One region of the Arthrobacter sp. 01N442 genome, then DNA from elsewhere that is predicted to be linked to it. Evidence: predicted binding sites of a transcription regulator. Region 1 holds the regulator's gene; the other holds the start of a gene.
What was found. Region 1 encodes HrcA, which represses chaperone genes, less so after heat shock. Its sites were predicted from a motif close to TTNGCACTCGNNNNNNNCGAGTGCNAA; they were not measured.
Positions count from the first base shown of each region.

Region 1 (3,585 bases):
TTTGGATTGCGGTGGAGCGTTGGTACCTCTACGAGCCGCGGCCGCAACAAAATGCAGCGGCCGCTCTTCCAAGAATACTTGCTCGCGACGCGTATGAAGCACGCGGACGGGGCTACGGCACCGTGAGGAAGTCGATGACCTCTTCCACCCGGCCCAGCAGGGAAGGCTCCAGGTCTGCGTAGCTGCGCACCGCGCCGAGGAGTTTTTGCCAGCCCAGGCCGATGTCCTCCTTGGTGCTGTGCGGCCAGCCGAAGGCGGTCAGGATGCCGGTCTTCCAGTCCACGCCGCGCGGGATGACCGGCCACCGTTCTATGCCCAGCACGGCGGGGCGGATCGCCTGCCAGACGTCCACATACGGGTGCCCGACGATCAGCACGTTCCCCGCTGCGCCCGGCGAGGCCATCACTGCATCGGCGATGCGTGACTCCTTTGAGTCGGGAACGAGGTGGTCCACCAGCACGCCGAGGCGGCGCCCCGGGCCGGGCCGGAAATCTTTCACAGCGGCAGCCAGGTCGTCGATGCCGTGCAGCGGCTCAACCACGATGCCCTCGACGCGGAGATCGTCACCCCAGACTTTCTCCACCAGTTCGGCGTCGTGCTTGCCTTCGACCCAGATCCGGCTGGCCTTCGCGACCTGGGCGCGCTGGCCCTCCACCCGGACCGAGCCGGATGCCGTCCGTGCACCGGGGGCCGCTGCCGGTACCCGCGGGGCGGGCGGCATCAGCCGGATGGGCTGCCCCTCGAGCAGGAAGCCGAAGCCGAGCCGGAACGAACGGGATTTGCCGCGCCGGTCCTCGAGGGCCACCACGTGCATGCCGCCGGACTTCTCCACGCGGGTTACGGCGCCGACCCAGCCTGACTGCACGTCCTCCAGCACCATGCCGCGTTCCACCGGGATTTCGGGCAGCTGGGCCTTGGCGGGCGCGGAGAGATCCTGCGGGCCCCAGTTCTGGTACGACATCGGTTACACACTGCTTTGCACTTGGGAATCACTTGGGAATTACGGGGTAGGGAACGGCGGCGCGGCCTGTGGTGTGCCGGGAAACACCGGTCCCGGTGGTCACGCCCGCAGCGAATCCAATGCTAACAACGGCGCGACTCATATTAGACTGGTTAGCACTTAGGCATGTCGAGTGCTAACACCGGGTCTTCTTTCACGCCCGGCGGCACCGGCGAACCGATACGGGTCGATTGGAGGTGGAGCGTGAGCGAGCCACGCAAACTCGAAGTACTGCGCGCCATCGTGGAGGACTACGTCCATTCCCGCGAACCGGTTGGATCCAAAGCCCTGGTGGAACGGCATCACCTGGGCGTGTCCAGCGCAACGATCCGCAATGACATGGCCGCGTTGGAAGACGAGGGCCTGATCACCGCGCCGCACACGAGCGCCGGGCGGATTCCCACGGACAAGGGCTACCGCCTGTTCGTGGACCAGATTTCGGCGGTTAAACCGCTATCCCCGGCAGAGCGGCGCGCCATCCAGGCCCTGCTCGAAGGGTCCGATGACCTCGACGACGTCCTCGACCGGACGGTGCGGCTGCTCTCGCAGCTGACCAACCAGGTCGCCGTCGTGCAGTATCCGCTCCTGAGCCGTGCCCGCGTCCGGCACATCGAATTCGTGCTCCTGGCGCCGCGCAAGGTTCTCACAGTCCTGATAGCGGACACCGGCAAGGTGGAGCAGCGGGTGATCGACGTCGGCCAGGACTTTGGCGACGAGGCCCTCGCCGAACTCCGCGCCCTGTTCCTGGCAAAACTCTCCGGCACCCCGCTGAGCCTGCTGCCCCAGTCGCTGCAGGCTGTGGTGGACAGCTGTCCGCCCGTGCGGCGCGGCGCTGCCCAGGCCCTGGCCCGCGGACTTGAATCGCTTGCCGCGAGCAGTCGGGAGGAACGGATGGTCATGGCCGGTACCGCCAACCTGGCCCGGTCAAACGTGGACTTCCCGCTGAGCATCGGCCCCGTGCTGGAGGCCCTCGAGGAGCAGGTAGTGATGCTGCGCCTGCTCAGCGACATGGCCCAGGACCCGCGCGGTGTCACCGTCAGTATCGGCCGGGAGAACCCCTACGACGGCCTCTCCGAAGCATCCGTGGTGGCCACCGGCTACGGTCCGGACGCCACGGCCAAGGTCGGAGTGCTCGGCCCCACCCGGATGGATTATCCCACCACCATGGCCGCCGTCCGTGCGGTGGCCCGCTACCTTTCGCGGATCCTCGGGCCCTGACCGGCCGGACCGTGCACCGGACTTCTCGCCACTACAGGCAGTACCCCACTGGCAGTACAAAAAGGAAGAGATACACACTTTGAGCAGCCACTATGACGTTCTTGGAGTCTCCCGTGAAGCGACGGGGGAAGAGATCAAGAAGGCCTACCGCAAGCTTGCGCGCACCCTGCACCCGGACGTGAACCCCGGCGACGACGCTTCCGAGCGCTTCAAGGCGGTGACCCACGCCTACGAGGTGCTGTCCGACCCGCAGAAGCGCCGGGTCTACGACACGACGGGCAACGAGAACGGTACCGACAACGGCTTCGGCGGCGGGTACGCCGGCCAGGGCTTCGCCTTCCAGGACATCTTCGAGACCTTCTTCGGCGGAGCCGGCGGCCAGGGCGGCCCGGCCTCCCGGGTGCGCCGCGGCCAGGACGCCCTGATCAGCGTCCGGATCGACCTGCGCGACGCGGTCTTCGGCGTCAACAAGAAGCTCGAAGTCGACACCGCCGTCACCTGCCCCACCTGTGAGGGCTCCTGCTGCCGTGAAGGCAGCCACCCCGAGCGTTGCGACATCTGCGGCGGCAGCGGCCAGGTCCAGCGCGCAGTGCGCTCCATCCTCGGCCAGGTCATGACCACCGCCCCCTGCGGCAGCTGCGAAGGCTTCGGCACCGTGATCAAGGACCCGTGCAACGAATGCGCCGGCCAGGGCCGGATCCGCAGCCGCCGGTCGCTCACCGTCAAGGTCCCCGCCGGCGTCGCCACCGGCACCCGCATCCAGCTCTCCGGCCAGGGTGAGGCCGGCCCGGCCGGCGGTCCCTCCGGTGACCTCTACGTCGAGATCCGGGTCAACAACGACCCCACCTATGTGCGCGAAGGCGACGACCTGCACGCGAGCCTCAGCATCCCCATGACGGCCGCGGCGCTTGGCACCGAGCTGACCCTGGAGACCTTCGACGGATCTCAGGAAATCGACGTCAAGGCTGGCACCCAGTCCGGCGAGGTCATCACGCTCCGCGGCCTGGGCGTAACGCACCTGCGCGGCTACGGCCGTGGCGACCTGAAGGTCCACCTCCAGGTGGACACCCCGGCCAAGCTCGACGCCGCCCAGGAGGACCTGCTCCGCCAGCTCGCCAAACTCCGCGGCGAGCAGTTCACCGAGGGAAAGCTGGCCGCCAGCGGCGGCGTCTTCGCCAAACTGCGGGACCGGCTCGGTAACCTGTAGCGGTGAGTAACCCGGTTTTCTTCACCCCCGCAGGCACCTTGGACCAGCTGGTTCCCGGTGCGACGTTCGTCCTCGAAGGCACCGAAGCGCGCCACGCGGTGACGGTCAAGCGCCTGGCCGTGGGGGAGGCCGTGGACATCGCCGACGGCGCCGGCAAGCG
Region 1 is NZ_JBFTRD010000001.1:110,184-113,768, forward strand. It holds gene AC1DNC_RS00475 (DUF3097 domain-containing protein) at 113-961, opposite strand; gene hrcA (heat-inducible transcriptional repressor HrcA) at 1,205-2,218, shown strand; gene dnaJ (molecular chaperone DnaJ) at 2,298-3,425, shown strand; gene AC1DNC_RS00490 (16S rRNA (uracil(1498)-N(3))-methyltransferase) at 3,428-3,585, shown strand, end outside.

Region 2 (3,585 bases), on a different contig from region 1:
CCGCCGCCCATCGGGGCACCGGCCTTTTCGGGCTTGTCGGCCACAACGGCCTCGGTGGTGAGGAACAGACCGGCGATGGAAGCCGCGTTCTGCAGGGCAGAGCGGGTGACCTTGACCGGGTCGTTGATACCGGCAGCGAGCAGGTCGACGTACTCGCCGCTTGCCGCGTTCAGGCCGTGGCCGGCGGGCAGGCCGCGGACCTTGTCGACCACAACGCCCGGCTCGAGGCCGGCGTTGAAGGCGATCTGCTTCAGCGGGGCGTCGATGGCTACGCGGACGATGTTCGCGCCGGTTGCCTCGTCACCTTCGAGCTGCAGGTTGGCAAACGCCTTGGCGCCGGCCTGGATCAGGGCCACGCCACCGCCGGCGACGATGCCCTCTTCGACAGCAGCCTTGGCGTTGCGGACGGCGTCCTCAATGCGGTGCTTGCGTTCCTTGAGCTCAACCTCGGTTGCGGCACCGGCCTTGATGACTGCAACGCCGCCGGCCAGCTTGGCCAGGCGCTCCTGCAGCTTCTCGCGGTCGTAGTCCGAATCGGAGTTCTCGATCTCGGCGCGGATCTGGGAAACACGGCCGGCGATCTGGTCGGCGTCGCCGGCACCTTCGACGATGGTGGTCTCGTCCTTGGTGACAACGACCTTGCGTGCCTTGCCCAGCAGTTCGAGGCCGGCGGTCTCAAGCTTGAGGCCGACTTCCTCGGAGATGACCTGGCCACCGGTGAGGATGGCGATGTCGGCCAGCTGCGCCTTGCGGCGGTCGCCGAAGCCCGGAGCCTTGACGGCGACGGACTTGAAGGTGCCGCGGATCTTGTTGACGATCAGGGTGGCCAGAGCCTCGCCCTCGATGTCCTCGGCGATGATCAGCAGCGGCTTGTTGGACTGCATGACCTTTTCGAGGACTGCAACCAGTTCCTTGACGTTGGAGATCTTGGAGTTGACGATCAGGATGTACGGATCCTCGAGGACCGTTTCCTGGCGCTCGGCGTCGGTGACGAAGTAGGCCGAGATGTAGCCCTTGTCGAAACGCATGCCCTCGGTGAGCTCCAGCTCGAGGCCGAAGGTGTTCGACTCCTCGACGGTGATGACGCCTTCCTTGCCGACCTTGTCCAAGGCTTCAGCAATCAGTGCGCCAATTTCGTTGTCACCGGCGGAGATGGACGCGGTGGCGGCGATCTCTTCCTTGGTTTCGATTTCCTTGGCGGAGGCGAGGAGCTCGCGGGTGACCGCGTCGACGGCCTTTTCGATGCCGCGCTTGAGGGAGAGCGGGTCAGCGCCGGCCGCAACGTTGCGCAGGCCTTCCTTGACGAGGGCCTGGGCCAGCACGGTTGCCGTGGTGGTGCCGTCACCGGCGACGTCGTCAGTCTTCTTGGCAACTTCCTTGACCAGCTCGGCGCCGATCTTCTCGTAAGGGTCGTCCAGTTCGATCTCCTTGGCGATGGAAACACCATCGTTGGTGATCGTGGGGGCGCCCCACTTCTTTTCGAGGACGACGTTGCGTCCACGCGGGCCGAGGGTGACCTTGACGGCGTCGGCGAGGATGTTCAGGCCCCGCTCAAGACCGCGGCGTGCCTCTTCATCAAATGCAATGATCTTGGCCATAACGGCAGTAGTCCTTTCGGGACAGTCGTTAAGAATGAACCTTGAGCTGCGGTGCCCGCGACGGACGATTCCTGCCCGGCAGCCTCTGTACGCCGCCGGGCCAGGGATCTCACCCCAGCCAGGTATTTCTCTCGCTCCCACTCAGCCCGCCACCACAACGCAACCGGCCGAACCGGACGTCGTGTTAGCAGTCAATACGCGGGAGTGCTAACTCCATAATTAGCACTCCCCCGGGGAGAGTGCAAGCAGTGGTGACGCCGGGGTCGGCCATCGGCGGCCGCTCTTCGCTACCAGCGATCAGGAGCCGGTACTGCGGGCGGTTTCGCTGCCTGTCAGCTCGGCGTTGTTGTCCGGCCCATAGGTATAGAGCATGTACGCGGCAGCGGTGACGTCGCCGTTGCCATCGAAGTTGATCGGACCCGAGGCGCCGTCGTAGTCAGGGCGCTTGCCGGCCCGGAGGGCGGTTACGCATTCCTGGTAGGACTTGCAGACCGCTGCTTCCCCGGAATTACCGGCGGCATCGCTGCCTGACGCAGTTCCGCCCGAGACAGCAACCAGCTTTGAGGCGATGGAGGTCCCGGCGTCGTCCTCCGCGGCGGCTGCGGCGAGTGCGGCAAGGTTGACGGCGTCGTACGTCTCCGCGGCGAACGCCATGTCCTTCAGGCCAGGGTCCACGGCCACGAGTTCGGCCTGGAAGTGCGCGGAAGGGAACGTGCCGGGCAGGACCCCGCGGGCGCCGTCCAGGGCTTTGGAGCCGAGGCCGGCCCCGTACTGGTTGACCGCTCCGTCGCTGAGGATGAGCTTCTTTCCGGCCAGGCCCGCATTGTTGAGCTCGGCGATGGCGCCTTGGGCGCCGTCCCGGGCTACCAGCACGACCGCGTCCGGGGCGGCTGCTTTGGCGGCCGCTGCCGCCTGTTGCGCCTGGCCCGCCTTGAACTCGGCGTCGACCGCTGTGCCCAGGCCGGCGGCCTTTGCGGCGGCCGAGACTGCGACGGAGACGTCTTGGCCGTAGCTGCCTTCCTCGTGGACCACGGCCAGGGTCTTGGCGCCGCCGTCCTTGGCCAGCTTGACCAGGACCGAAGCCTGCGCGATGTCGGCGGCGGCGGTGCGGAAGTAGTAGCCGCCGCTCTTGTACTTGCTGAGCCCCGACGCGGTGTTCGCCGGGGAAATGACGGCGACCTTGGCGCCTGCGAGGACGTCGATGGCGGCCGCGGCGCGGCTTGAGTCGGTGGGCCCGATCACGACGTCGGCCTTGGCCGCCACCAGGGCTTTGGCCTGCGCCGCGGTGTCCGTGCCGACGGACTGCGGGAGCAGCTCCACCGGTTTGCCCTTGTGGCCGCCCGCCGCATTGATTTCCTTGACCGCCAGTTTTGCCGCCGCCAGCTGGGGCGCGTTAAGGAATGCCTGGCTTCCGGTGTTGTCTAGGATCAGGCCGATCCGCAATGTGCCGTCGCCGCTTGCTTCCGCTGTGTCCACCCGGGCATTGCCCGCGGGTCCGGCGCAGGCGCCCAACGCCACGGCTGCTGCTAACCCGGCCGCCGCGGCACGGCTGAACCGCCGGAACCGAAGCCGGCGGTCAGGGCTCGTCGGGGCAATGGCCACAGAGGAGACTGCCACTAGGCGGGCCGGACGCTTTCGGCCTGCGGGCCCTTTTCGCCTTCGCCGACTTCCAGCTCCACCCGCTGGCCCTCGGCCAGTGCGCGGTAGCCCTCGCCCGCGATCGCGGACCAGTGCACGAAAACGTCGGCCCCCGAGCTGTCGACGGTAATGAAGCCGTAGCCCTTCTCGGCGTTAAACCACTTGACGGTCCCCAATGCCATGTTCTCCACACTTTCTAGCTAGCTTGCCAACGGCCCACCCCGATGTGCGCCGCGGTATGCGAAACGGGTATGCGAAACGAAGTCCGCAGTCACTCTACCCACAGCCTTCCACCAGCGCCCGGACGGGGTCCCGGCCATGCCGGGAATAGTTATTCAGGCGTAACCGA
Region 2 is NZ_JBFTRD010000007.1:222,216-225,800, forward strand. It holds gene groL (chaperonin GroEL) at 1-1,598, opposite strand, end outside; gene AC1DNC_RS15350 (ABC transporter substrate-binding protein) at 1,896-3,074, opposite strand; gene AC1DNC_RS15355 (cold-shock protein) at 3,215-3,418, opposite strand.
Region 2: a site for HrcA is predicted at 1,783-1,809, ahead of groL (chaperonin GroEL). Genes of this name have one in related genera too.